3 regions of the Pseudomonas sp. FG86 genome follow, and region 3 is predicted to be linked to each of the others. Evidence: predicted binding sites of a transcription regulator. Region 3 holds the regulator's gene; each other region holds the start of a gene.
What was found. The regulator sigma-54, encoded in region 3, starts transcription at its own class of promoters, with help from an activator protein. The targets are predictions, from matches to a motif close to ANTGGCATNNANNTTGCTNT.
Positions count from the first base shown of each region.

Region 1: glnA (glutamate--ammonia ligase) is a predicted target of sigma-54. The motif match lies at 5,000-5,019, and genes of this name have one in related genera.
Region 2: glnK (P-II family nitrogen regulator) is a predicted target of sigma-54. The motif match lies at 6,153-6,172, and genes of this name have one in related genera.

Region 1 covers NZ_JBMDIS010000054.1:967-10,610, reverse strand. The annotation lists gene ACODSV_RS25660 (glycogen/starch/alpha-glucan phosphorylase) at 1-496, opposite strand, end outside; gene ACODSV_RS25655 (YkgJ family cysteine cluster protein) at 733-1,167, shown strand; gene typA (translational GTPase TypA) at 1,371-3,191, opposite strand; gene thiI (tRNA uracil 4-sulfurtransferase ThiI) at 3,331-4,785, opposite strand; gene glnA (glutamate--ammonia ligase) at 5,119-6,525, shown strand; gene ACODSV_RS25635 (chorismate mutase) at 6,645-7,184, shown strand; gene ACODSV_RS25630 (cupin domain-containing protein) at 7,283-7,708, shown strand; gene glnL (nitrogen regulation protein NR(II)) at 8,004-9,089, shown strand; gene ntrC (nitrogen regulation protein NR(I)) at 9,086-9,644, shown strand, end outside.
Region 2 covers NZ_JBMDIS010000001.1:242,919-252,562, forward strand. The annotation lists gene ACODSV_RS01065 (methyl-accepting chemotaxis protein) at 1-1,022, shown strand, start outside; gene pdxR (MocR-like pyridoxine biosynthesis transcription factor PdxR) at 1,043-2,542, opposite strand; gene ACODSV_RS01075 (benzoate/H(+) symporter BenE family transporter) at 2,685-3,935, shown strand; gene ACODSV_RS01080 (YifB family Mg chelatase-like AAA ATPase) at 4,027-5,544, opposite strand; gene ACODSV_RS01085 (accessory factor UbiK family protein) at 5,698-5,958, opposite strand; gene glnK (P-II family nitrogen regulator) at 6,381-6,719, shown strand; gene ACODSV_RS01095 (ammonium transporter) at 6,754-8,091, shown strand; gene ACODSV_RS01100 (secondary thiamine-phosphate synthase enzyme YjbQ) at 8,303-8,728, shown strand; gene sutA (transcriptional regulator SutA) at 8,831-9,157, shown strand; gene ACODSV_RS01110 (HAD family hydrolase) at 9,289-9,644, opposite strand, start outside.
Region 3 covers NZ_JBMDIS010000025.1:70,643-80,286, forward strand. The annotation lists gene ACODSV_RS17750 (ZIP family metal transporter) at 1-193, shown strand, start outside; gene ACODSV_RS17755 (HPr family phosphocarrier protein) at 229-501, opposite strand; gene rapZ (RNase adapter RapZ) at 518-1,375, opposite strand; gene ptsN (PTS IIA-like nitrogen regulatory protein PtsN) at 1,378-1,842, opposite strand; gene hpf (ribosome hibernation-promoting factor, HPF/YfiA family) at 1,855-2,160, opposite strand; gene ACODSV_RS17775 (RNA polymerase factor sigma-54) at 2,236-3,729, opposite strand; gene lptB (LPS export ABC transporter ATP-binding protein) at 3,915-4,640, opposite strand; gene lptA (lipopolysaccharide transport periplasmic protein LptA) at 4,640-5,173, opposite strand; gene lptC (LPS export ABC transporter periplasmic protein LptC) at 5,160-5,732, opposite strand; gene ACODSV_RS17795 (KdsC family phosphatase) at 5,741-6,265, opposite strand; gene ACODSV_RS17800 (KpsF/GutQ family sugar-phosphate isomerase) at 6,266-7,240, opposite strand; gene ACODSV_RS17805 (ATP-binding cassette domain-containing protein) at 7,553-8,362, shown strand; gene mlaE (lipid asymmetry maintenance ABC transporter permease subunit MlaE) at 8,362-9,159, shown strand; gene mlaD (outer membrane lipid asymmetry maintenance protein MlaD) at 9,159-9,626, shown strand; gene ACODSV_RS17820 (MlaC/ttg2D family ABC transporter substrate-binding protein) at 9,638-9,644, shown strand, end outside.

The sequences.
Region 1 (9,644 bases), on a different contig from region 3:
GTTCCTGCTGCCAGCCATCGACAATCGCCTGGCGGAACAAGCCGTGCTCATAACGAATGCCATAACCATGGCCGGCAATGCCCAGGGTCGACATGCTTTCCATAAAGCACGCCGCCAGGCGGCCCAGGCCACCGTTGCCAAGCGCCGCGTCGGGCTCCAGCAGGCGGATGCGCTCCAGGTCGACACCCAGTTCGCTCAGGGCTTCGCGAGCGATCTCCAGCACACCGAGGTTGCTCAGGCTGTCATAGAGCAAGCGGCCGATGAGGAATTCGAGGGAGAGGTAATACACCCGCTTCTGGCCTTTACGGTAGATACGCCGGGTGTGGTCCATCCAGTGGTCGACCATCTGGTCGCGGGCGGCCAGGGCAATGGCTTCGAACCAGTCGTGGTCGAAGGCGTGATCCGGGTCTTTGCCCACCGCGTAGGTGAGTTTGGTCAAGACAGCATCGCGAAACGCGGCTACCTCTGCTTCTCGTGCAAGCGGTTCCTGAGACATCGGTGCGACCTCGGGCGAGATTGAAGGAGTTGCTAGAGCCTAGTCGGTCTGACAGACGGTGAAGGCTCTGGTTCGGCAGTTTTTTAACTCATTCACCTTTGCGCGAATTTAATGCAGGGGTCGTGCCCGATCTGCACTCGAACGGCCTTCGAGCTGAAAACCAGAAAATATTGTTCAAAAAACCATCAATCCCGGTATGATCGCGCGCCCGGATACCGCCCCACCTTGGAACCCTGATGAAGCCTCAACTGATCGCCGCCGCGGAACTCGACCGTCTCGAGACTTGGCAGAAATACTCCGCCCACATGTGCGGTGGCTGCGTGTCCAGCTGCTGCACGCTGCCGGTTGAGGTGAAGATCAAGGACCTGATCCGCATTGGCATCGTCGATGAATTCGAGCGCGGCGACCCGCCGAAAAACATCGCCAAGCGTTTGCAGAAGGAAGGCATTGTCGAACGCTACAACAACAAATCCGAGATTTTTACCCTGCAGCGCATGAGCAACAACGACTGCTTGTACCTGGATCGTAAGACGCGCTTCTGCACTATTTATGACAAGCGTCCGGATACCTGCCGCAACCACCCGAAAATCGGGCCGCGCCCGGGGTATTGCGCATATAAGCCGAAGGAAGTGGTGCGCGAAACCAAGTTCAAGACCCTCGATAAGTTCTGATCCAGGTTTTGCAGGGGGCTCAAGGGCCCCATCGGGGGCAAGCCCCCTCCCACACTGACCGCATTCCAAATGACTGTACTCGGTCAAATGTGGGAGGGGGCTTGCCCCCGATGAGGCCGGTACAGCCACCACACAACCTGCAGACATAAAAAAACGCCCCCGGCCTTTCGACCGGGGGCGTTTTTCATTCAGCCTGAGTTAACTCAGTTCTTGGCTTTCTTGGCAGCGCGGGTACGCTCGCCTTCGTCCAGGATCTTCTTACGCAGGCGGATCGACTTAGGCGTGACTTCGCACAGCTCGTCGTCCTGGATGAATTCCAGGGCCTGTTCCAGGGTGAAGCGAACAGGTGGAACCAGGGCGATGGTTTCGTCTTTACCCGAAGCACGCATGTTGTCGAGCTTCTTGCCTTTGGTTGGGTTGACGCCCATGTCGTTGTCACGGCTGTTCAGGCCAACGATCTGACCGTTGTAGATCTCTTGACCGTGTTCAACGAACAGCTTGCCACGCGCCTGGAGGGTTTCCAGGGAGTAGGTCAGCGCCTTGCCGGTTTCTACCGATACCAGAACACCGTTCTGACGGCCGGACATGTCGCCGGACTTCATGGTGTCGTAGCGATCGAAGATCGAGGTCAGGATGCCAGCACCGTTGGTCAGGGTCAGGAACTGGTTACGGAAACCGATCAGACCACGAGCAGGGATGTTGTATTCCAGACGCACACGGCCTTTGCCATCCGGCACCATGTTGGTCAGGTCGCCCTTACGCAGGCCCATCTCTTCCATGACCTTGCCCTGGGATTCTTCAGGGGTGTCGATGGTGACGTTTTCGAACGGTTCCTGCTTCACGCCGTCAACAGTACGGATGATCACTTCAGGACGACCAACGCCCATTTCGAAGCCTTCGCGACGCATGGTTTCGATCAGTACCGAGAGGTGCAGCTCACCACGGCCGGAAACCTTGAACTTGTCAGCCGAGTCGCCTTCTTCAACGCGCAGTGCAACGTTGTACAGCAGCTCTTTGTCCAGACGTTCCTTGATGTTACGGGAAGTCACGAACTTGCCTTCTTTACCGCAGAAAGGCGAGTCGTTTACCTGGAAGGTCATGGAAACGGTTGGCTCGTCAACGGTCAGAGGCTTCATCGCCTCGACAGTGTCCGGCTGGCACAGGGTGTCGGAGATGAACAGCGAGTCCATGCCGCTGACGCACACGATGTCGCCGGCGAAGGCTTCTTCAACGTCGATACGGTGCAGGCCGTGGTGGCCCATCAGCTTCAGGATACGGCCGTTACGCTTCTTGCCGTCGGCGCCGATAGCCACAACCGGGGTGTTCGGCTTGACGCTACCACGGGCGATACGGCCAACGCCGATAACACCCAGGAAGCTGTTGTAGTCCAGTGCCGAGATTTGCATCTGGAACGGACCGTCACGGTCAACCTTCGGTGGTGGAACGTGGTCAACGATCGCCTGGTACAGCGGGGTCATGTCTTCCGCCATGGCGGTGTGTTCCAGACCGGCAATACCGTTCAGGGCCGATGCGTAGATCACTTGGAAATCAAGTTGCTCTTCGGTAGCGCCCAGGTTGTCGAACAGGTCGAAGATCTGGTCCAGAACCCAGTCCGGACGCGCGCCTGGACGGTCAACCTTGTTGATGCACACGATCGGACGCAGGCCGGCTTCGAAAGCCTTCTTGGTCACGAAACGGGTTTGCGGCATAGGACCGTCTTGAGCGTCAACCAGCAGCAGAACGGAGTCAACCATCGACATTACGCGTTCTACTTCGCCGCCGAAGTCGGCGTGGCCCGGGGTATCCACGATGTTGATGTGGTAGCCGTTCCAGTTGATAGCGGTGTTTTTAGCCAGGATGGTAATACCGCGCTCTTTTTCCTGGTCGTTGGAGTCCATCACGCGCTCGTCGTTGAGCTCGTTGCGCTCCAGGGTGCCGGATTGACGCAAGAGTTTGTCTACCAGGGTGGTTTTACCATGGTCAACGTGAGCAATGATGGCGATGTTACGTAGATTTTCGATCACTTGTGTATCTCGATCAGAGGATTCGGTGTGCTGACAGGTCGTGGCAGCGATTAACAGTAGAGTCAGGCCTTGCCGTTACAGCTTGACGGCAGAGTCGGGGGGCCGGTGACGCAGGCCACAGGCAAACAGCCCCGGGCTCTTAGCTCGGTCGATAAACGCGCACATTGGCATGCCCCTCACTGAGCAAATGGTGGGCATGCAGGCGACTCATCACGCCTTTGTCGCAATACAGCAGGTACTGACGGCTGTTATCCAGTTCCTTGAAACGCGCGTTCAATGCATAGAACGGCAGCGTTTGTACGTCGATGCCAGCGATTTCCAGCGGCTCATCCTCCGCGGCATCCGGGTGACGGATGTCGATGACGATCTGGCCGGCCAGGGCTTCGCTGACTTCTTCGATCTGCACATCCTGGCCCAGTTCATCGATGACTCGATCGATCGGGACCAGCTTGGCGTTCTCGAGCGCACGCTCCAGAATCGCCATGTCAAACTGTTGTTCTTCGTACTCCACGCGGTTGCGCTTGGCGTGGGTCTTGGGGTTCACCGAGATGACCCCGCAATATTCAGGCATATGCTTGGCGAAATCAGCGGTGCCGATTTTTTCCGCCAGGTCGATGATGTCCTGCTTGTGGCTGGCGATCAGCGGGCGCAACACCAGCTTTTCGGTCACACAGTCGATCAGCGACAGGTTCGGCAGCGTCTGGCTGGAGACCTGGGAGATCGCTTCGCCGGTCACCAGCGCGTCGATCTGCAACTGATCGGCGATTCGGGACGCAGCGCGCAACATCATACGCTTCAATACTACGCCCATATGACTGTTATCGACTTTGCCGAGAATTTCCCCGAGCACTTCCTCGAACGGCACGCTCACAAATAGCACACGCTGGGAGCTGCCGTACTTCTTCCAGATGTAATGCGCGACTTCCATCACGCCCAATTCGTGTGCACGCCCGCCCAGGTTAAAGAAGCAGAAATGGCTCATCAGCCCGCGGCGCATGATCTGGTAGGCCGCCACCGTGGAATCGAAACCGCCGGACATGAGTACCAGGGTCTGTTCCAGGGCACCCAGCGGGTAGCCGCCGATGCTGTCGTGCTGGCTATGGATCACGAACAACCGTTGGTCGCGAATTTCCATGCGCACTTCAATTTGTGGCGCTTTCAAGGAAATTCCGGCGGCGCCGCACTCGCGACGCAGCTTGCTGCCGACGTATTTCTCGACGTCCATGGAGCTGAACGGGTGCTTGCCGGCACGCTTGCAGCGCACCGAAAAAATCTTCCCTTCCAGCTCATCACCGAAGTGCTGCTTGCACTTTTCGGTGATGTCGTCGAAGTCGCCCAGTGGATACTCGTCCACCTGCAGGAAATGCGCGATACCCGGCATGCAGCTCAGCCGTTCGGTCATGTCCTTCAAGGCTTTGGGGTCGGTCACGCGGGTTTCCAGCTCGAGGTTGTCCCACACGCCGTTCACCACCACAGCCGGGTCCAGATCGCGGAGCACGGCACGGATGTTCTTGGCCAACTGACGGATGAAACGCATCCGTACCGGTCGGCTCTTGATGGTGATCTCTGGGAAGACTTTAACGATTAATTTCATGGAAACAGCGCGCGCAGGGCCTGCCGAAAAAGGGGGGCGCGGATTATAGCGGAAATCGCTCAAGGTTTAACCAGTTAATATGCATTGAAGGTGATGCGCACCAAAACGGGTCATTTATGCAAATCAGCGCTACATTGCAGTGCGTTAATTATTCCATTTCGGCCGATTGCACCGTTATAGGGGCGATTTTGAGGCAGAAAGGCCATGTTGGCGCACTGGCATGCAATTTGCTCTCTTGTGAGGCAGGTTGCCATGGCGGAGTATCCGCGCCGGCATCACCCACATTCTAAGGGCTAACTCCACTACCCAGCCCGAAGCCACCCGGAGGACACCATGTCGAAGTCGGTTCAACTCATCAAAGATCATGACGTTAAATGGATTGATCTGCGCTTCACGGACACAAAAGGCACTCAGCACCACGTGACCATGCCGGCTCGCGACGCGCTGGATGACGCTTTCTTCGAAGAAGGCAAAATGTTCGACGGTTCCTCCATTGCCGGTTGGAAAGGCATCGAAGCTTCCGACATGATCCTGATGCCGGACGACAGCACTGCCGTGCTGGACCCGTTCACCGAAGACCCAACCCTGATCATCGTCTGCGACGTGATCGAGCCTTCGACCATGCAAGGCTACGACCGCGACCCACGTGCGATCGCCAAGCGTGCCGAGGAATACCTGAAGTCGACCGGTATCGGCGACACCGTATTCGTAGGCCCTGAGCCAGAATTCTTCATCTTTGATTCGGTCAAGTTCAAGTCCGACATCTCCGGCTCCATGTTCAAGATCTTCTCCGAACAAGGTTCGTGGATGTCCGACCAGGACGTGGAAGGCGGCAACAAAGGCCACCGTCCAGGCATCAAAGGTGGCTACTTCCCAGTTCCGCCATTCGACCACGACCACGAAATCCGTACCTCCATGTGCAATGCCATGGAAGAAATGGGCCTGGTCATCGAAGTGCACCACCACGAAGTGGCCACTGCCGGCCAGAACGAAATCGGTGTGAAATTCAACACCCTGGTCGCCAAGGCTGACGAAGTCCAGACCCTGAAGTACTGCGTACACAACGTGGCTGATGCCTACGGCCGTACCGCGACCTTCATGCCTAAGCCTCTGTACGGCGATAACGGCTCGGGTATGCACGTTCACCTGTCCATCGCTAAAGAAGGCAAGAACACCTTCGCTGGCGAAGGTTATGCCGGCCTGTCCGACACCGCCCTATACTTCATCGGCGGTATCATCAAGCACGGTAAGGCCCTGAACGGCTTCACCAACCCGTCGACCAACTCCTACAAGCGTCTGGTTCCAGGCTTCGAAGCGCCGGTCATGCTGGCCTACTCGGCACGCAACCGTTCCGCCTCGATCCGTATTCCTTACGTGTCCAGCCCGCGCGCTCGCCGTATCGAAGCCCGCTTCCCGGATCCAGCAGCCAACCCATACCTGGCCTTCGCTGCCCTGGTCATGGCTGGCCTGGACGGTATCCAGAACAAGATCCACCCTGGCGACGCCGCCGACAAAAACTTGTACGACCTGCCGCCTGAAGAGGCCAAAGAGATCCCACAAGTGTGCGGCAGCCTGAAAGAAGCCCTGGAAGAGCTGGACAAGGGCCGTGCGTTCCTGACCAAAGGCGGCGTATTCAGCGACGACTTCATCGATGCCTACATCGAGCTGAAAAGCGAAGAAGAAATCAAAGTACGCACCTTCGTACACCCACTGGAATACGAGCTGTACTACAGCTGCTGATCCGGTAGCGCTGCTTGACGCAGCGTGATGAAAGAGGCCTCCTTCGGGAGGTCTTTTTTTGCCCGAATTTTATTAAACATGTGGGAGAGGGCTCGCCCCCTCCCACAAGGAGATCAGCCTTGAAACGTCGACTTGTATTTGCCCTGCTGTTCGTCACTACCAGTGCGAGCGCCGCGCCAGCCAGCCTTGAGCCATTGCTCAACAGCATCGCCGAACGCCTGGCCATCGCCGACCAGGTCGCCCTGAGCAAATGGGACAGCAAAAAGCCCGTAGAGGACAAGAAGCGCGAACAGGAGGTCATCGCCAGCGTCATCGCCCAGGCACCCAACTACAAACTGGCGCCCGCCGCCGCCGAGCAATTTTTCTCAGCGCAGATAGAGGCGAACAAACTGGTGCAGTACACCCACCTGTCCGACTGGCAGTTCCAGGGCAAGGCACCCGATGACCCGCGCCCCGACTTGGTGAAGCAGATTCGCCCGCAGCTGGATCAATTGCAAAAACGCCTGCTGCAAGAACTGGCGGACTTCACCCCGCAACGCACCGACCCAAAGTGCCCGCAGTGGCTGGCCGAGGCGGTGCATGAGCCGTTGAACGAGCCGTTGCAGCAACTGGCGATGATTCGCGCCACTGCCGAGCTGTGTATCCACACAGGCGAATAACAGATGACACCCACATCATTTTAGGCCCCTTCCGGCATCCGTCCCCCGGACAGCGATCGTAGCCTGACCGGCCACTCAGCGAACGGATGAAACCGACCATGGAAGCCCTCAAATGCTTGATCGCAACAGCGGCGTGTTTGGCTGCGCTAGGCTGCAGCAGCCAGCCCAAAGACGCCGTACAGATCGAAAAGGAAACCCTGCTGCAGAGCAGCGCATCATGGGACGGAACACCTTACGAGGCTTACCCCTCCGGCCCGCCGGAACTTACGCTGTTGCGACTCAAGATCCCGGCGAATACGCAGTTGCCCTGGCACAGCCACCCCATGCCGAACGCAGCGTATATCCTCTCGGGCGAGTTGATCGTTGAAACCCGTAAAGGTGGGCGGGCTCTCACCCTGACTCAAGGGCAAACCCTGGCCGAGATGGTGGGCACAGTCCATCGCGGCAGAACTGGAAGCACCCCAGTGGAGCTGCTGGTGTTTTACGCCGGCACCATGGGCATGCCGCTGTCCCAGCCGCATTGATAAAGTCCTGCCACCGAGATCGCTCTCGACATCGGCCGAGAACGATCTCTCATCACTTCCTGAACAACCTTCATAAAACCGCACTATATTGGTGCGACAACTTGCACCCTACCCACCTGCCCAGCCCATTTTGGTTCGAAACTTCCCGTTGAAGCTGGCAGAACGCCACAGTTTCGAGCCTTAAATCCTTATTTCAGGGGTTTAACGCTTCTTTTCGGAGCCTTGGTTTGGTTTTTGCATTTTCCTTGTATCAGCGTGTGCCTCAAGCCCGCGCCTTGCTCCAAAAGAGGTCCTGATGACCATCAGCGATGCACTGCACCGTTTGTTACTCGACAACCTGACGACCGCGACCATCCTGCTCAACGACGACTTGCGTCTTGAGTACATGAACCCGGCGGCGGAGATGCTCCTGGCCATCAGCGGCCAGCGCAGCCATGGGCAGTTCATCAGCGAATTGTTCACCGAGTCGGCCGAAGCCTTGAGTTCATTGCGCCAGGCGGTGGAGCAGGCACACCCATTCACCAAGCGTGAGGCGATGCTCACGGCCCTGACCGGCCAAACCCTGACCGTCGACTACGCCGTGACCCCGATCCTGAGCAACGGCGCCACCCTGCTGCTGCTTGAAGTGCATCCCCGCGACCGCCTGCTGCGCATCACCAAAGAAGAAGCCCAGCTGTCCAAGCAGGAAACCAGCAAGATGCTGGTCCGCGGCCTGGCCCATGAGATCAAGAACCCGTTGGGCGGGATTCGCGGTGCCGCGCAGTTGCTGGCCCGCGAGCTGCCGGACGAGCACCTCAAGGACTACACCAACGTCATCATTGAAGAGGCCGACCGCCTGCGCAACCTGGTGGACCGCATGCTCGGCTCCAACAAACTGCCGTCGCTGGCGATGACCAACGTGCACGAGGTGCTCGAACGCGTCTGTCAGCTGGTCGAAGCCGAAAGCCAGGGCTGCATCACCCTGGTGCGCGACTACGACCCGAGCATTCCCGACGTATTGATCGACCGCGAACAGATGATCCAGGCCGTGCTCAATATCGTGCGCAACGCCATGCAAGCCATCAGCAGCCAGAACGAGCTGCGCCTGGGCCGCATCAGCCTGCGCACCCGCGCCCTGCGCCAGTTCACCATCGGCCACGTGCGCCATCGCCTGGTAACCAAGGTCGAGATCATCGACAACGGTCCGGGCATTCCTGCGGAACTGCAGGAAACCATCTTCTTTCCAATGGTCAGCGGTCGCCCGGACGGTACCGGGCTGGGCCTGGCCATTACCCAGAACATCATCAGCCAGCACCAGGGTCTGATCGAATGTGAGAGCCATCCCGGCCACACCACGTTCTCGATCTTTCTGCCTCTGGAACAAGGAGCCCCATCGACATGAGCCGTAGTGAAACTGTGTGGATCGTCGATGACGACCGTTCTATCCGCTGGGTCCTCGAGAAAGCCTTGCAACAGGAAGGCATGACCACCCAGAGCTTCGACAGCGCTGACGGGGTGATGAGCCGCCTGGCGCGCCAGCAGCCCGACGTGATCATCTCCGACATCCGCATGCCCGGCGCCAGTGGCCTGGACCTGCTGGCGCGGATTCGCGAACAGCACCCGCGCCTGCCGGTAATCATCATGACGGCGCACTCGGACCTGGACAGCGCTGTCGCGTCCTACCAGGGCGGTGCGTTTGAATACCTGCCCAAGCCGTTCGACGTGGACGAGGCGGTGGCGCTGGTCAAGCGCGCCAACCAGCACGCCCAGGAACAACAGAACCAGGAAGCGCCGCCGGCGCTGACCCGCACCCCGGAAATCATCGGCGAAGCGCCGGCGATGCAGGAAGTGTTTCGCGCCATCGGGCGCTTGAGCCACTCCAACATCACCGTGCTGATCAATGGCGAGTCGGGTACCGGTAAAGAATTGGTGGCCCACGCCCTGCACCGTCACAGCC
Region 2 (9,644 bases), on a different contig from region 3:
TGCTGGCGGTGGGGGCAACGGTCTGGTTGTTGCGCAGCAAGCTGGCCCCCTTGAGTGACCTGGTACGCCAGGCCGAAGCCCTGGGCGCGGGTGACTTGAGCGTACGCCTCAATGTGTCCAGCCATGACGAGATCGGCCAACTGGCACGCAGCTTCAACCAGATGGGGGAAGCGCTGTCGACCATGGTTTCGCATATCCGCAAGGCGGCTGAAGAGGTCAACGGCCGTGCCCAGGCACTGTCCGGGTTATCCGGCGGCGCCTATGAAGGCATGGAGCAGCAGTCTGGCGAGATCACCAGCATGGCCGGCGCGGTCGAAGAGTTCAGCGCCACCTCACTGAATATCGCTGACAACATGGGCAATACCGAACGCCTGGCCCAGGAAAATGCCCAGCAGACCCGTATCGGGCGCACGTCCATGCAAGAGGCGTCGTCGTCCCTGGAGCATATCGCGACCGCGCTGAACAGCACTGCCACCGTCATCAACACCCTGGGCCAGCGCTCCCAGGAAATTGGCGGCATCGTCGGGGTGATCACCGCGATTGCCGAACAGACCAACCTGCTGGCACTGAACGCCGCCATTGAAGCCGCCCGCGCCGGTGAACAAGGCCGTGGCTTTGCGGTGGTGGCCGATGAAGTGCGCAACCTGGCGTCGCGCACCCGCCAGGCGACCGACGAAATTTCCGGGATGATCCAGAGCATCCAGCAGGAAACCGGCAACGCCATCAGCACCATGGAACACGGCAATGCACTGATGCAGGAAGGCCTGGCGCGTAATGCCGACGTGGCTTCGGCGCTGGCGCGGATCGACGAGCAAAGCCGCTCGGCCGGTCAGCAGTTTGCTGCGATCACCACCGCCACCCAGGAACAGAGCAGCACGGCGACCTTGCTGAGCAGCAACTTGCAGAGCATTGCGCTGGCCAACAGCGAGCAGCGTGAGGTGGTGTCCAACCTGGCCATTACCGCCAAGGAACTGGAGACGCTGGCGGCAAGCTTGCGGCACGAGGTGGATCGTTTTCGTTGAAGGCGGCCCAGGGCGTGTGTCTAGCGGGTCTTGAGCGCGTTAGCCAGGCGCAGCATGGCGATTTCGATTTCATGGGCGGTCAAGGACGAGTAGCCCAATAGCCAGCCCTGTTTCTGTGCGGTGCCGGCGTATAGCCGACTCAGGCCGGACAGTTGCACACCCGCGCTGGCGGCCTTGTGGATGGTTTTTTCTTCCGACCAACCCTCATGGAGCACGCAGGGAATTTGCAGCCCGCCTTGGGGGCGGCATGCCGTGACCACGCCGCCCAGGTGCTTGCCGATGGCATCGAGCATGACGGTTTGGCGCCCGGCGTAGAGTTTGCGCATTGCGCGCACATGGGCGTTGTAATGACCGTCCTCCATAAAACGCGCCAGGGTCAATTGCAGGAGTTGAGGCGTGTGGCCGTCCATCATGCTGCGAGCATAGGTGAAGGCTTTGACCAGCGCAGGGGGCAGCACCATGTAGCCCATGCGCAGCCCGGGGAAGAGGGTCTTGCTGAAGGTACCGAGGTAAAGCGTGCGCTGGTACTTGTCCAAGCCCTGTACACAGGCCGTGGGTTTGCCGTCGTAGTGGAACTCGCTGTCGTAGTCATCTTCGATGACCCATTTGCCTTTTTCCGCCGCCCAGTTGATCAGCTCAAGCCGCCGTTCCAGTGTCAGCGTGGCGCCGGTCGGGTATTGATGGGAGGGCGTGACATACACGCAGTGGGCGCCGCTGCGGTCGGCGTGCAGCAGGTCGGTGCGGATGCCCGATTCATCGACATCGATGGGCACGACCTTGGCCTCGGCGGTTTCAAAAGCCTTCCTGGCGCCGTAGTAGCCCGGGTTTTCCAGCAGGATCGGCTGGCCGACGTCCACCAGCAACTGCGCGCATAGAAAAAGCGCCTGGCGCGTGCTGCTCAGCACCAGGATCTGGTCGGGCGAACACTGGGCGCCGCGTTCAAGGTTCAAATACGTAGCGATGGCTTTGCGCAACGGCTCGGCCCCTTGCGGGTCGCCGTGCAACAGCACGCTGCTGCGAGAGTCCCTCATCACCTGACGTTGCAGGCGTTCCCAGACGTCGGTGGGAAAGGAGCGGGTTTCAGGCAGGCCCGTGGCGAAGGCTTTGATCACCTGCTGGTCGTTTACGCCACCGCTGTCGAGGATCATCCGTCCGCGCTGGCTCAAGCCGGTGCCGAGGGGCGCGAGACTGCTTTTGCCTGCCTGCGCCTTGATACGGCGGCCGGACCCGCCGCGCAATTCGGTGCCGAGGGCCTCGCACACATAACTGCCGGAGCCCTCGCGCCGCGCGATAAAGCCATCGCGCTGCAACTGCACGTAGGCGTTCTCCACCGTATCGCGTGCGATCCCCAATGACTTGGCCAACACCCGCGTCGCGGGCAGCTTCAGGCCGGGCGCCAGTGCCCCGTCGAGGATCAACGCCCGCAGCGCGCGTTGAATTCGCTGGTGCAGGCCCAACCCCTGGAGCTGCACATCGTCAAGGCGCATTTTCAGGGTTTCAAGCTCGAACGTTTTCGCCATGCGGTCTGCCTTTCCTCGAAGAATTGGCCGGTAATGGCAGGCCAGTCTATCCGTAGACTTGGACCCGAGCCACAGCCTTCACGTTGGCGGACAACCCACTGCGTGAGGCTCAATTTCTCGTATGGCAAGGAGCAATGCCCTCATGTCTTCTTCGATATCGTCGTCTTCGCTGCGCCCACGCGACCTGTTTCACCCCCTGGTAGCCGGTCTGATTTCAGTCATCGTCAATTATGGCGGTACGTTCATCCTGGTGTTCCAGGCCGCCAAGGTGGCCGGGCTCAGCGCGGAGCTGACCGCTTCGTGGGTCTGGTCGGTGTCGATCGGTGTTGGGGTGACGGGGCTGGCTCTCAGTTGGGTGAGTCGTGAGCCGATCATCACCGCGTGGTCGACTCCCGCGGCGGCGTTTCTGATCGTCGCATTGTCGACCACGCCTTATGCCGAGGCGGTCGGTGCGTACATCATTTCGGCCGTGGCATTTGTGCTGCTCGGGTTGTCCGGCTGCTTTGAAAAAGTCATTCGGTTGATTCCGCCAGGCATTGCGGCCGCCATGCTGGCCGGCATTCTGCTGCAGTTCGGGATCGGCGCATTCAGTGGCATGAGCCTGGACCCTGCCCTGGTGGGGTTGCTGATTGCCGCTTACGTTGGGTTCAAGCGGTTTACCGCGCGCTACGCGGTCGTCGGAATTCTGGTGCTCGGGCTGGTATTGCTGCTGGTGCAAGGGCGAGTGGATCTATCGGGATTGTCCCTGCAATGGGCCGCGCCGGTTTTCACCCAGCCTGAATTCTCCGTCAATGCGCTGCTCAGTGTGGCATTGCCGCTGTTCCTGATCACCCTCACGGGCCAGTACATGCCGGGCATGCTGGTGTTGCGCAATGATGGCTTCAAGACCAGCGCCAACCCCATCCTGGCAGTGACCGGGCTGGGCTCGCTGTTGATGGCGCCATTCGGCTCGCACGCGTTCAACATCGCGGCCATCACGGCGGCCATCTGCACGGGCAAGGAAGCCTCGGAAGACCCGTCCAAACGTTGGCTCGCGGGTGTTGCCGCTGGGGTGTTCTATATCCTTGTAGGGGTGTTCGGGGTGACGTTGGCCGCCGTATTCATGGCGTTCCCGTCGGCGTTTATCACCACGTTGGCCGGCTTGGCGCTGTTGGGCACCATTGGCACCAGCCTGGCCAACGCCATGGCGGACACCCGATCCCGTGAAGCTGCGCTGATCACCTTTCTGGCCTGCGCCGCAAACATCACCCTGCTGGGGATCGGTGGAGCGTTTTGGGGGTTGTTGATCGGATTGGCCGCGTATGTGCTGCTGAACGGCCGCTTGCCCCGTCGCCGGGCGACTGTGGCGCCGGTCTCCGAGGCGGTGGTGACGGCGAAGGGAGCGGCCCAATGATGCGCGCCAATCAGCCGTTAACGACCTACAGGTGCGTGAGCGCGTGGTTGCGCTGTGCCGCCGTCGCCCGGTGTATCGCCGAGGGGTGTTTCTAGCCGTTTGCGCCGTCGACTTGGCTGGAGGCCGAGGGCCGGTATTGCAGTGCTTCGGCAATGTGGTTGCGGCCGATAGTGTCTGCGCGCTCCAGGTCCGCCAGGGTACGGGCGACCTTGAGCAGGCGGTGGGCGGCTCGAAGGGACAGGGTCAAGCGCTCGCAGGCGCTTTCCAGCCAGGCTTCATCCGGCTTGGACAGCGCGCAATGCTGGCGCAACCCAGAGAGATCTAGGAACGCATTGGCGCAACCCTGGCGCTGCTGTTGATGCTCTCGAGCCTGGGCGACCAGCGCGGAGGCGGTGGATGTGTCGCCGCCGGGCTGTGGGGTCGGGTTCAGCGCGGTGATTTCGCGGGCGACCGTCAAGTGCAGGTCGATCCGGTCCAGCAAGGGCCCGGAGAGTTTGTTGCGATAGCGTTGGATTTGCTCGGGCGTGCAACGGCATCGGTTGCAGGGCGCGCCCATATAACCGCAGGGGCAGGGGTTCATCGCCGCCACCAGTTGGAAGCGCGCGGGGAAGCGCACTCGGTCACGGGCGCGGGAAATCACGATGTGCCCCGACTCCAGTGGCTCGCGCAAGACCTCCAGCACCTTGCGATCAAACTCCGGGAGTTCATCCAGGAACAGCACTCCATGATGGGCCAGGGTGATTTCCCCCGGCTGCGGTTTCGATCCGCCGCCCACCAGTGCCGGACTGGAGGCTGAATGGTGTGGCTGGCGAAACGGCCGGTGGGGCCAATGGCTCAGCGGTGCCAGGCTGACCACGGATTGAATCGCCGCCACTTCCAGTGCTTCCTGTTCACTCAATGGCGGCAGCAACCCGGGCAGGCGGCTGGCGAGCAAGGTCTTGCCGGTACCTGGTGGCCCGCTGAACAGCAGGTTATGTGCGCCCGCTGCTGCAATCAGCAGTGCGCGCTTGGCTGACAGCTGGCCCTGAACTTCACTCAGGTCCGGGTAGGGTTTGTTCGAATACAGCAACCCGTCAGACTTGTAGGGCTCAATCGGTGCATGCCCATTCAGGTGTGCCACCACCTGCAGCAGGTGATCCACGGCAATGACCTTCAGCCCGGATGCCAGGCACGCTTCCTCGGCATTCGCCCGCGGCACTATCACGGTGCGCCCGGCCTTGCGCGCCGCCAATGCGGCGGGCAATACGCCTTTTACCGCCCGCACCTCGCCGGACAACGCCAACTCCCCCAGGCACTCCACGTCATCCAGCATCAACGCCGGCACCTGCACACTCGCCGCCAGGATCCCCAGGGCGATCGCCAGATCAAAGCGCCCACCGTCCTTGGGCAGGTCGGCGGGCGCGAGGTTGAGGGTGATACGGCGGGAAGGATATTGCAGCGCTGAGTTGAGGATGGCACTGCGTACGCGATCCTTGCTTTCCTTGACCGCGGTTTCTGGCAGCCCCACCAGGGTGAGCGACGGCAACCCGTTGGCCATATGCACTTCGACGGTGACGGCAGGGGCTTCGACGCCGACCTGGGCGCGGCTGTGGACGATGGCGAGGGACATGCTCGTTCCTTGAAAGAGGTGGCCGCTTCCTGCGGTTTTTCAAGGGTAGACGAGGTGGGGAAGAGCGAGGCGGGGAGGTTTTACAGAACGTATCCAGAACAAAAGGTAGAGCAAATGTGGGAGGGAGCAAGCCCCTTCCCACACTGATCGCATTTATTCCGCAGGAGGGTTCAACCGCGCTTCCAGCTCTGCAACTTTCGCCTCCAGGCTCTCCAAGCGCGCACGGGTGCGGGCAAGTACGACCATCTGGCTATCGAATTCTTCCCGGCTCACCAGGTCCAGCTTGCTGAAGCCGCTTTGCAGCAACGCCTTGAACTGGCTTTCGATTTCATTGCGGGGCAGCGGGGTGTCGCCGCTGAACAGGCGAGAGGCGTGGCCGCTCAGGGCGTCGAGGAGGTCTTTGGGCGCGAGCATGGGAAATATTCCGGAAAACTGTTGGCGGGCAGTGTATCACGCAGCGTCTATAGTCATTTCCACGGCCGCAGGCGCACGCTTTTCGCGCATGGGGGCGGGCGTCTGCGCACTGTTTTCGTGCGCAATGGCACCGCCAAAAAGCCTCGCAGGTGGGCGTAGCGGAGCAAAGGACTGATTTCAGTGATTTTTACGGAGCTGGCAAGGTTTCTGCTTAGACGATCATGACCCATGCACTGATGCAGTCGCTGTGACGAATGCAGTGCGCCGACGGATCAGGGGTACAGGTTTCGTCACCAGTGGTTCGCTGGCGTTGCAACGGCAACTGCTCTTGCGACGACGCGTTACAAAGCCAGGCACTGCGCTTAGACTTGAGACGGGTTTGTTTTCCTGGGGCAAGTCCACCAATTCGGGAGAGAGTTTTCATGAAGCTAGTCACTGCCATCATCAAGCCGTTCAAGTTGGACGATGTACGCGAGTCGTTGTCCGAGATCGGCGTGCAGGGCATTACCGTTACTGAGGTCAAAGGCTTCGGTCGGCAGAAGGGTCACACCGAGCTGTATCGCGGCGCGGAATACGTGGTCGATTTCCTGCCGAAGGTGAAGATTGATGTCGCCATTGACGACAAGGATCTTGACCGGGTTATCGAGGCGATAACCAAGGCCGCCAACACCGGCAAGATTGGTGACGGCAAGATCTTCGTGGTCAATCTGGAACAGGCTATTCGCATCCGTACCGGCGAAACCGATACCGACGCAATCTAAGCCGCCAAACCCCAACGCCCCAGGAGAAAACAATATGACTCTGCGTAAATTCGCAGGGCTCGGAGCCCTGTTGTCCATCGTAATGCCAAGCCTGGCCATGGCGGCAGACGAAGTGGCGGCTCCAGTCCTCAATTCCGGCGACACGGCGTGGATGCTCACATCCACCGCGCTGGTGCTGTTCATGACCATTCCCGGCCTGGCCTTGTTCTACGGCGGCATGGTGCGCTCCAAGAACATTCTTTCCGTGATGATGCAGTGCTTCGCCATTACCGGCTTGATCACCATCCTGTGGTTCGTCTACGGCTACAGCATGGCGTTCGACACCACGGGTATGGAAGCAGGCGTCGTCAACTTCAACTCCTTTGTGGGCGGCTTGTCCAAGCTGTTCCTGTCGGGTGTGACCCCTGCCAGCATCACCGGCCCGGCGGCGCTGTTCCCTGAGGCGGTGTTCGTCACCTTCCAGATGACCTTTGCGATCATCACTCCGGCGCTCATCGTCGGCGCCTTCGCCGAGCGTATGAAGTTCTCCGCGATGCTGATCTTCATGGGCGTCTGGTTCACCCTGGTCTACGCACCGATTGCCCACATGGTCTGGGGCGGTCCGGGTTCGTTGCTGGGTGACTGGGGCGTGCTGGACTTCGCTGGCGGTACCGTGGTGCACATCAACGCCGGTGTGGCCGGTCTGGTCGCGTGCCTGGTCCTCGGCAAGCGTAAAGGTTTCCCAACCACGCCAATGGCGCCACACAACCTGGGTTACACCCTGGTGGGTGCGGCCATGCTGTGGGTGGGCTGGTTCGGCTTCAACGCCGGTTCCGCTGCTGCGGCCAACGGTACTGCCGGTATGGCAATGCTGGTGACCCAGATCGCTACTGCTGCCGCTGCGCTGGGCTGGATGTTCGCCGAGTGGCTCACCCACGGTAAGCCAAGTGCCCTGGGCATCGCCTCGGGTGTGGTGGCGGGCCTTGTGGCAATTACGCCGGCAGCCGGCACTGTGGGCCCGATGGGCGCGCTGATCATCGGCCTGGCGGCGGGTGTGGTGTGCTTCTTCTGCGCGACGACCCTGAAACGCAAACTGGGCTACGACGATTCCCTGGACGCCTTCGGTGTTCACGGTATCGGCGGTATCCTCGGCGCAATCCTCACCGGTGTGTTTGCAGCGCCGGCACTGGGTGGCTTCGGCACCGTGACTGATGTGGCGGCCCAAGTCTGGATTCAGTGCAAAGGCGTCGGCTTCACCGTGATCTATACGGCTATTGTGACCTTCATCATCCTCAAGGTGCTGGACATGGTCATGGGCCTGCGGGTTACCGAAGAAGAAGAGGCTGTCGGCCTCGACTTGGCGCAACACAACGAACGCGGCTACAACTTGTAAGTACGCAAAAAAAAGATGCCCGGCTTGCCGGGCATTTTTTTGCCTGGTGTTTGTCAGTCATAACAAGCTGTACCGGTTTTAGCGCAAAGTTTGTGATGGCGCGCACACGGTACTTGTAAGCGTGCGAATGTCTTACAGCCATGTAGGCGTATTCGGCACTTTGTTTTTTCCCAGAGCGCGCTAGAATGCGCGCCGATGGGCGGAGAACTGTATGTGGCAACAGACCCTGATTACCTTGCGGGCCAAGCCCCGGGGTTTTCACCTGGTAACCGATGAGTTGCTTGCCGGCTTGCCTGAGTTGAAGGCATGCCGCGTGGGCCTGTTGCACCTGTGGCTGCAGCATACCTCGGCTTCGTTGACCATCAACGAGAATGCCGATCCGGCGGTTCGTCGTGACTTCGAGCGTTTCTTCAACTCGCTGGTGCCGCAAGGGCGTGCGGGGTTTGAACACAACGACGAAGGCCCGGACGATCTGCCGGCGCACTTCAAGGCCAGTCTCCTGGGCTGCCAGCTGAGTTTGCCGGTCAAGGCCGGCCGCTTGGCGATGGGGACCTGGCAAGGTGTTTATCTGGGCGAGCACCGTGATCATGGTGGTGCTCGTAAAGTCCTCGCCACCTTGCACGGTGATGGGGCATAAGCCACTGGTTATCCGGTGGATGTTGATTTTTTTCCGGCGACCTCGACAGAGGGTGAGGCTGGGCTATAACTAATCTGCTTTTCGCAAGTCATGAGGTAGAACATGAGCGACGATGATCTGGAAAACGACGAACTGGAAGTAGGTGACGAAGACGACACCGAAGAAGGCCTTGAAGCGGCGGCGGAAGACGTTGCCGACGACGATGGCGGTGACGATGTTCCTGTTCCGGCTGCCAAGGGCAAGGCGAAGGCTGCTGTTTCGGTAGACGAATTGCCGAGCGTTGAAGCCAAGAACAAAGAACGCGATGCGCTGGCCCGCGCGATGGAAGAGTTCCTCGCTAAAGGCGGCAAGGTGGTTGAAGTCGAGCCCAACGTGGTTGCAGATCCGCCCAAGAAGCCTGACAACAAGTATGGCAGCCGGCCTATCTAAGGCCCGCCGCATGCCTGTATGAAAAAGCCCGCCGTCGCTGCGGGCTTTTTCATGCTTGCTGATTTATTTGAGCTTTGTGGAGATCCAAATGTGGGAGGGGGCTTGCCCCTCCCACATTTGGATCTCCAGTGCTACTGCCACTTGCGGAGTAATTCCGGCAGCTCCGTGAGGCTACGAATCTCCGCGTCGGGGCGTTTATCTGCTTCCCATGCCTTGGCGTTGGGGTTGAACCACACCGCCCGCAGCCCCGCCTGCTGCGCCCCGGCAATGTCGTCCCCGGGGTGATCGCCAACATGCACCGCCGCACTGGCATCCACTCCGCCGCGCTGCAGCGCTTCCTGAAACAAGCGCGCATCCGGCTTGGCGATCCCAATATCTTCGGCACGCAGCGCAAAGTGGAAGTAGTCCGCCAGGCCCACACGCTGCACATCGGCATTGCCATTAGTGATCACACCCAGCAGAAAGTGCTGGCGCAGCGCTTGCAGCA
Region 3 (9,644 bases):
TTGCGCCTGGCTGGTGACCCTGGCCGAGGTGCTGTTGCCGCTTGGCCTGGCGTTGGCTGCCGGGGCGATGCTGCTGGTGGTGACTCATGAAGTGATCCCCGAATCGCGGCGTAATGGTCACGAAAAGCTTGCCAGCCTAGGGCTATGTAGCGGTTTTTGCTTGATGATGGTGATGGATACCGCCTTGGGGTGAAGCCCCTGGCTTCACGCCCGCCTCAGCGGATGGTTTTACTCACCCTCATCAAAGAAGTTGTTGATCAGCTTCACCAGGGCGTCCATTGCTTCCTGCTCTTGCTCGCCCTCGGTGCTCAAATGAATCTTGGTGCCCTTGCCGGCTGCCAACATCATCATCGCCATGATGCTTTTGCCATCGACCATGCTCTCCAGTGTGCGCCCGGCGCGGATCTGGCAAGGGAACTGCCCGGCAACGCCGACAAACTTGGCAGAGGCTCGGGCATGCAGGCCCAGCTTGTTGATGATTTCAATTTCCAGAGCGGGCATCGCGCAGGTGTTCCTTTCAGCTGAGGTCGCGGTGGCGGACCTGGACATTCTTGAGGGTTTTTTGCAGCACCTGGCCCAGGCGTTCGGTCAGGTAGACGGAGCGATGGTGGCCGCCGGTGCAGCCGATGGCAATGGTGACATAGGCTCGGTTGCTCGCGGCAAAGCGCGGCAACCATTTGAGCAGGTAGCTGGAGATGTCCTGGAACATCTCCTCCACATCCGGTTGCGCGGCCAGGTAATCGGCCACTGGCTGATCCAGCCCCGACTGGTCACGCAGCTCTGGTTTCCAGTAGGGGTTGGGCAAGCAGCGCACATCGAAGACCAGGTCGGCATCCACCGGCATGCCACGCTTGAAGCCAAAGGACTCGACCAGAAATGCCGTGCCCGGCTCCGGCTGGTTCAGCAGGCGTAGCTTGATGGCATCGCGCAACTGGTACAGGTTGAGGCTGGTGGTGTTGATCTTGAGGTCGGCGAGGTCAATGATCGGCCCCAGCAACTTGGTTTCGTCCTCGATGGCTTCGGCCAGGGAACGATGGGGGCTGCTGAGAGGGTGGCGTCGACGGGTCTCGGAGAAGCGCTTGAGCAGGGTTTCTTCGTCGGCGTCCAGATACAGCACATCGCAATGAATGTGCTTGGCGCGCACCTCTTCGAGCAATTCCGGGAAGCGCGTAAGGTGGCTGGGCAGGTTGCGGGCATCAATCGAAACGGCGACCAGGGGCTGCGCCAATTCGGTGTGGATCAGGGCGCGTTCCGCCAACTCCGGCAGCAGCCCGGCGGGCAGGTTGTCGATGCAATAGAAACCGTTGTCCTCAAGAACGTTGAGGGCGGTACTTTTACCCGAGCCAGAGCGGCCGCTGACGATGATCAAACGCATGATTACTGCCCGTTTTGCTCATCCAGGACAACTTGGTACAGTGCCTCGTTGCTGCTGGCACTGCGCAGTTTGTCGCGTACGTCCTTGCGGTCGAGCATGCTTGCGATCTGCCGAAGCAGTTCCAGGTGCGCATCGGTGGCGGCCTGTGGGACCAGCAGAACAAACAGCAGGTCTACCGGGGCACCGTCGATCGCGTCGAAATCGATAGGCGCGTCCAAGTGCAGCAGGGCGCTGACAGGTGTGTCGCAGCCTTTGAGGCGGCAGTGAGGAATGGCGATGCCGTTGCCAAAACCGGTGGAACCGAGTTTTTCACGGGCAATCAGAGCCTCAAAGACATCTTGCATCTCCAGATCAGGCACTTCTCGGCTGATCAGGTTGGCAATTTGTTCGAGGGCTTTCTTCTTGCTGCCGCCCGGCGCGTTCACGAGGGAACGGCCGGGGGTCAGGATGGTTTCAAGTCGGATCATGGGTGGGGAGTGTTAGCGGCCGGTGCCCTGAAGGAGGCTCAACTGCTTTTCCTTATGCTTTTTGATTTGGCGATCCAGTTTGTCGGTCAGGTCGTCAATGGCGGCATACATATCAGTATGCTCGGCATTGGCGACGACTTCTCCGCCGGGTATACGCAAGGTGGCTTCAATTTTCTGCTTCAGCTTTTCGACAGTCATAATGACTTGCACGTTGGTGATCTTGTCGAAATGCCCCTCAATTCTTTTGAGTTTTTCGCCGATATAGGCGCGCAGCGGTTCGGTCACTTCCAGTTGGTGTCCACTGATGTTGACTTGCATACAGCTTCTCCTTCGTTGCCAGTGCATAAAGCGGCGGGTAGGAATACCCGCCACTGGAACGCTGTGGCCCGCCCGTCACATCAAACGCTTACGCTCGCTGGAAGGCGCGATCCCAAGGGACTCGCGGTACTTGGCGACGGTTCGACGGGCGACCTGAATGCCTTGTGCCTCCAGTAAACCAGCGATCTTGCTGTCACTCAACGGCTTTTTCTGATTTTCCGCCGCAACCAGTTTTTTGATGATCGCGCGGATCGCCGTGGACGAGCATTCGCCGCCTTCGGAGGTGCTGACATGGCTGGAGAAAAAGTATTTCAGCTCATATATGCCCCGTGGGGTATGCATGAATTTTTGCGTGGTCACCCGGGAAATCGTTGACTCATGCATGCCAACCGCTTCGGCGATGTCATGCAGCACCAGAGGCTTCATCGCTTCGTCGCCGTATTCCAGGAAGCCACGCTGGTGCTCGACGATCTGGGTGGCGACTTTCATCAGGGTTTCGTTGCGGCTTTGCAGGCTCTTGATGAACCAGCGCGCTTCCTGCAACTGGTTGCGCATGAAGGTGTTGTCGGCGCTGGTGTCGGCGCGACGCACAAAACCGGCATATTGCGGATTGACCCGCAGGCGCGGTACCGACTCCTGGTTCAGTTCCACCAGCCAGCGCTCGTTGTCCTTGCGTACGATCACGTCGGGGACGACGTATTCGGCTTCGCTGGACTCGATCTGCGAGCCCGGGCGAGGGTTGAGGCTCTGTACCAGCTCGATCACCTGGCGCAGGTCGTCTTCCTTGAGCTTCATACGGCGCATCAACTGGCTGTAGTCGCGGCTGCCCAGCAGGTCGATGTAGTCCGTGACCAGGCGTTGGGCTTCGGCAAGCCAAGGCGTCTTGGCAGGCAGTTGACGCAGTTGCAGCAGCAGGCACTCGCTGAGGGTGCGCGCGCCAATGCCGGCGGGCTCGAATTGCTGGATGCGGTGCAGGACGGCTTCGATCTCGTCCAGTTCGATATCCAGTTCCGGATCGAAGGCTTCAAGAATCTCGTCGAGCGTTTCGTCCAGGTAACCCTGGTTGTTGATGCAGTCGATCAGGGTCACGGCGATCAGGCGATCGGTGTCGGACATCGGCGCGAGGTTCAATTGCCACAACAGGTGGCTCTGCAGGCTCTCGCCGGCGGACGTGCGGGTGGTGAAGTCCCACTCGTCATCATCGTTGCTGGGCAGGCTGCTGGCGCTGGTCTGGTAGACGTCTTCCCAGGCGGTGTCCACGGGCAGCTCGTTGGGTATGCGTTCGTTCCAGTCGCCTTCCTCGAGGTTATCCACCGTCGGGGCGGTTTCCTGGTAGGAGGGTTCCTGCACATCGGGGTTGGGTTTTTGCTCGATGTTGTCGGCCAGCGGGTCTGCATTGTCGAAGTCGTCGCCTTCTTCCTGGCGTTCGAGCATCGGATTGGACTCCAGGGCCTCCTGGATTTCCTGTTGCAGGTCCAGGGTCGACAATTGGAGCAGGCGGATGGCCTGTTGCAGCTGCGGTGTCATCGTCAGCTGCTGGCCCATTCTCAGGACTAGCGATGGTTTCATGGCAGGGGCTTAACACCTTATTCGCCGGCGCAATGCGCCATCCACGACAGGGCGCGTGAGCGCCAAACATAAGCAAATTATATGCCTGATATCGGGGGCTTTGCCTAGAGCGCGGTAACAATAAAAATCCGGAGGTTTTTATTGACTCCCGCGCACCGTGGCCAACGGCCGTGACGCCAGGCTGCTTACAGGCGGAACTCGTGGCCCAGGTACACTTCCTTGACCAGTTCGTTGGCCAGGATAGTGGCGGAGTCACCTTCGGCAATCAGCTGGCCATCGTTGACGATGTAAGCTGTTTCGCAGATATCCAGGGTCTCACGGACGTTGTGGTCGGTGATCAGTACACCGATGCCCTTGGCCTTGAGGTGATGGATGATCTGCTTGATGTCACCCACCGAGATGGGGTCCACGCCGGCAAACGGTTCGTCCAGCAGGATGAATTTCGGCGCGGTCGCCAGGGCGCGGGCAATTTCAACGCGACGACGCTCACCACCGGACAGGCTCATGCCGAGATTGTCGCGAATGTGGTTGATGTGGAATTCCTGCAGCAGGCTTTCCAGCTCTTTGCGGCGGCCGTCGCGGTCGAGTTCCTTGCGGGTCTCGAGGATGGCCATGATGTTGTCGGCCACCGAGAGTTTGCGGAAGATCGACGCTTCCTGGGGAAGATACCCAATACCTGCGCGTGCACGGCCATGCATCGGCTGGTGGCTGACGTCCAGGTCATCGATCAGTACGCGACCTTGGTCCGCCTGCACCAGGCCGACGATCATATAGAAGCAGGTGGTCTTGCCGGCGCCGTTGGGGCCGAGCAGGCCGACGATCTGGCCGCTGTCGATCGACAGGCTGACGTCGCGCACGACCTGACGGCTTTTATAGGCCTTGGCCAGATGCTGGGCTTTCAGGGTTGCCATTACTCGGCCTTCTTCTTCGGCTGGATAACCATGTCGATACGTGGGCGTGGCGCAGTGACCTTGCTGCCGTTGGCCCGGCCGGCATTGGCGACCTGCTTCACGGTGTCATAGGTGATCTTCTCGCCTTCGGTGGAGTTGCCATCGGGGCTGAGCACCTTGGCCTGGTCGATCAGGACGATGCGGTTTTGCTGGGCGTGATACTGGATGGTCTTGCCGTAGCCCTTCATCGGGGCGGTATCGGTAGCGGCCTGCTTCTGTTCGAAGTAGGCCAGGTTGCCCACCGAAGTCACGACGTCGATGTCGCCAGCGGGGGTGCGAGTCAGTGTCACCGTGTTACCGGTGATTTTCATCGAGCCCTGGGTAATGATCACGCCGCCTGTATAAGTGGCGACGCCTTGCTTGTCATCCAGTTGCGCATCGTCAGCTGAGATGTGGATCGGTTGCTGGCTATCGTTCGGCAGAGCCCAGGCGCTCACGCTTCCCAGTGCTGCGCCCAGACCGAGCAAAATAGGGAGGGTTTTAACGAGCCTCATACTGTCCTCTTACGTTCGATAGCAGGTGTATCCTGCTTTCTTTCAAATACGCTTTCATTCCCTTGCCAGTCGATACACCGCCAGCGCCATCGATTCTAACGTCTTGCTCGGTCTGCGCATATTGCTTCTGTGGGAATACGGTCATGCGTGTGGTGGTAATAATGGTGTCGCGGTTCTGTGCGTCAGTACGTGCGACGCGCACTGAATCGATCAGTTCCACCTGGGTCCCGTCCGGGTTGACCTCGCCGCGCTTGCTGGTGACGTGCCATGGGAACTCGGTGCCGCGGTACAGGTTCATGTCCGGATTGGTCAGCAGGGTGACCTCGGAGGCCTTCAGGTGCTCGACCTTGTCCGACGTCATTTCATATTGCACCTTGCCATCGGGCAGGAACTGCACGCTATAGGCATTGGTTGCGTAATAGTCGATAGCCCCTTCATCAACCTGCGCAACAGGCTGGTCGAGAAAGCGCTCCGGGCTGATATTCCAGTAGCCCACCGCCAGGAACAGCGCGGCGATGCCTGCGAATAGCAGGAAGTTGCGAATCTTTTTACTCAGCATAAAACGCTCTATAGGTAGGCGGCATGGGCCGCTTCGAGGCGGCCTTGGGCCCGCAGGATCAACTCGCAGAACTCACGGGCGGCGCCTTCGCCGCCACGGGCCGTGGTGATGCCGTGGGCATGCTCGCGAACAAACGCCGCCGCATTGGCGACGGCCATGCCCAGGCCCACGCGGCGGATCACCGGCAAGTCGGGCAGGTCGTCGCCCAGATAGGCGACCTGCTCATAGCTTAGGTGGAGTTGGCCAAGAAGCTCGTCCAGTACCACCAGTTTATCCTCACGGCCCTGATACAGGTGAGGAATCCCCAGGTTTTGTGCGCGGCGTTCCACAACCGGCGTTTTTCGGCCGCTAATAATGGCAGTTTGCACTCCCGCTGCCATCAACATCTTGATGCCCTGGCCATCGAGGGTGTTGAACGTCTTGAATTCGCTGCCGTCTTCGAGGAAGTTCAGGCGGCCATCGGTCAGCACGCCGTCAACGTCGAAAATCGCCAGCTTGATGTGCTTGCCGCGTTGCAATAGGTCGCTGGTCATTTACATCACTCCTGCACGCAGCAAGTCGTGCATGTTCAGGGCGCCAATCGGGCGGTCATCGTTATTGACGACCACCAGCGCGCCGATCTTGTGGTCTTCCATGATCTTCAGCGCTTCGGCTGCAAGCATCTCGGGGCGTGCGGTCTTGCCATGGGGGGTCATCACCGCGTCGATGGTGGCGGTGTGGATGTCGATGGTGCGGTCCAGCGTGCGGCGCAAGTCGCCGTCGGTGAACACTCCGGCCAGGCGCCCGTCGGCTTCGAGGATCACGGTCATGCCCAGGCCTTTGCGGGTCATTTCCATCAGCGCATCCTTGAGCAGCGTGCCCCGTTGGACATGGGGTAGCTCATCGCCGGAGTGCATGACGTTTTCCACTTTCAGCAGCAGGCGACGGCCCAAGGCACCCCCTGGGTGGGAAAACGCGAAATCTTCAGCGGTAAAGCCACGGGCTTCCAGTAACGCCACGGCCAGCGCATCGCCCATGACCAGGGCGGCGGTGGTGGAAGACGTGGGGGCCAGGTTCAGGGGGCATGCCTCGTGGGTCACGTGAACGTTCAGGTTCACTTCGGCTGCCTTGGCCAGCGTCGATTCCGGGTTGCCGGTGATGCTGATCATCTTGATGCCCAGGCGCTTGATCAGCGGCAGCAGGGTCACGATTTCGTTGGTGGTGCCGGAATTGGACAGTGCCAGGATGATGTCATCCTTGGTGATCATGCCCATGTCACCATGGCTGGCTTCGGCCGGATGCACGAAGAAAGCGGTGGTTCCGGTGCTCGCCAGTGTCGCGGCGATCTTGTTGCCGACGTGGCCGGACTTGCCCATGCCTACCACGACAACGCGGCCCTTGCTGGCCAGAATCATCTCGCAGGCGCGTACGAAATCTGCATCGATATGGGCCAGTAAGCCTTCTACGGCTTCAAGCTCAAGGCGAATGGTGCGTTGTGCGGATTGGATAAGATCGCTGGATTGGCTCATGTCTGAAATCGTATAGCCTGACGAAAAGTCGGCGATTATAACGGTAATGAGCAATTCCCTCACGCAAGTTCGTCAGGCTTTATTCTGCGGGTGGCATGAGATTCCCTCTCAGTAACATAGCCAGCAACGTTTTTTCCCTGTCCCCAATCTGAACAAGCGCTTTTCCGGCCTTGGGCGCGTTGTACCAGCAGTGATATAGTTCGCCGCCAGTTCGGTTCACCCAGCCCATACGTCTATCTATATCGCGCAATCGTGCAAACGTTTGTCGCCAATACGGTGTCTGAGTGAGAAGCTGCATCCCAAGGAGTTTAGATGAGTGCCGATAACGCCTACGCGGTCGAGCTGAAGGGCCTTACCTTCAAGCGCGGGACGCGCAGCATCTTCAATAACGTCGATATTCGCATTCCCCGTGGCAAGGTCACGGGCATCATGGGGCCTTCCGGTTGCGGCAAGACCACCCTGTTGCGGCTGATGGGCATGCAACTGCGCCCCAATGCCGGCGAAGTGTGGGTCAATGGCCAGAACCTGCCGACGCTGTCGCGTAGCGAGCTGTTTGACGCACGCAAGCACATGGGTGTGCTGTTCCAGAGTGGTGCGCTGTTCACTGACCTGGATGTTTTCGAGAACGTGGCGTTTCCGCTGCGAGTGCATACCCAGCTGTCCGATGAAATGATTCGTGACATCGTGTTGCTGAAACTGCAGGCCGTGGGCCTCCGCGGTGCCATCGACCTGATGCCTGACGAGTTGTCCGGTGGCATGAAACGTCGTGTCGCCCTGGCGCGCGCCATCGCCCTTGACCCGCAGATCCTCATGTACGACGAGCCCTTCGTTGGCCAGGACCCGATCGCCATGGGCGTGCTGGTACGCCTGATCCGCCTGCTCAACGATGCGCTGGGGATCACCAGTATCGTGGTGTCCCACGACCTTGCAGAAACCGCGAGCATTGCCGACTACCTGTATGTCGTCGGCGATGGTCAGGTGCTGGGGCAGGGCACGCCTGAAGAGCTGATGAACGCTGACAACCCGCGTATCCGCCAATTCATGACCGGCGATCCTGATGGCCCGGTGCCTTTTCATTTTCCGGCAGCGGACTACCGCGCAGATCTTCTGGGGAAGCGCTGATGCGCAAGACATCACTTATCGAAAGGGTTCGCCTTTTCGGGCGCTCCGGCATCGACATCATCGAAGTGCTGGGGCGTTCGACCATTTTCCTGTTCCACGCCTTGCTGGGCCGCGGTGGCATCGGCGGCGGCTTTGGCTTGCTGATCAAGCAACTGCACTCCGTCGGCGTGATGTCCCTGGTGATCATCGTGGTCTCCGGGGTCTTTATCGGCATGGTGCTTGCGTTGCAGGGCTTCAACATCCTATCCAGCTACGGCTCGGAGCAGGCGGTCGGGCAGATGGTCGCCCTGACGCTGCTGCGCGAGCTGGGGCCGGTGGTGACTGCCTTGCTGTTCGCCGGGCGCGCCGGTTCCGCGCTGACCGCTGAAATCGGCAACATGAAGTCCACCGAGCAGTTGTCCAGCCTGGAAATGATCGGCGTGGACCCGCTCAAGTACATTGTTGCCCCGCGCCTGTGGGCCGGCTTCATTTCCCTGCCGCTGCTGGCGATGATTTTCAGTGTGGTGGGTATCTGGGGCGGTTCGTGGGTGGCGGTGGATTGGCTGGGGGTCTACGAAGGCTCCTACTGGGCCAATATGCAAAACAGCGTGACCTTCAGCGGCGACGTGCTCAACGGCATCATAAAGAGCATCGTCTTCGCCTTTGTCGTGACCTGGATCGCCGTATTCCAAGGCTATGACTGTGAGCCCACTTCAGAAGGGATCAGTCGTGCCACCACCAAGACCGTTGTGTACGCCTCGCTGGCGGTACTGGGCCTTGACTTCATTTTGACCGCCTTGATGTTTGGAGATTTCTGATGCAAAACCGCACTGTGGAAATCGGTGTCGGCCTTTTCTTGCTGGCTGGCATCCTGGCTTTACTGTTGCTCGCCCTGCGAGTCAGTGGCCTTTCGGCCAGCCCTACCGCCGATACTTATAAACTTTACGCGTACTTCGACAATATCGCCGGTTTGACTGTCAGAGCTAAGGTGACCATGGCCGGTGTGACTATCGGCAAGGTCACGGCAATCGATCTGGACCGCGACAGCTTCACCGGGCGAGTGACCATGCAACTGGACAAGAAGGTCGATAATCTGCCGACTGACTCCACTGCATCTATCCTCACTGCGGGTCTGCTGGGCGAGAAGTACATCGGTATCAGCGTGGGCGGGGAAACAGCCCTGCTCAAGGATGGCTCGACCATCCACGACACGCAGTCGTCGCTGGTACTTGAGGACCTGATCGGTAAATTCCTGCTCAATACGGTCAATAAAGACGCCAAATGAGGAACCTGTTCATGATCT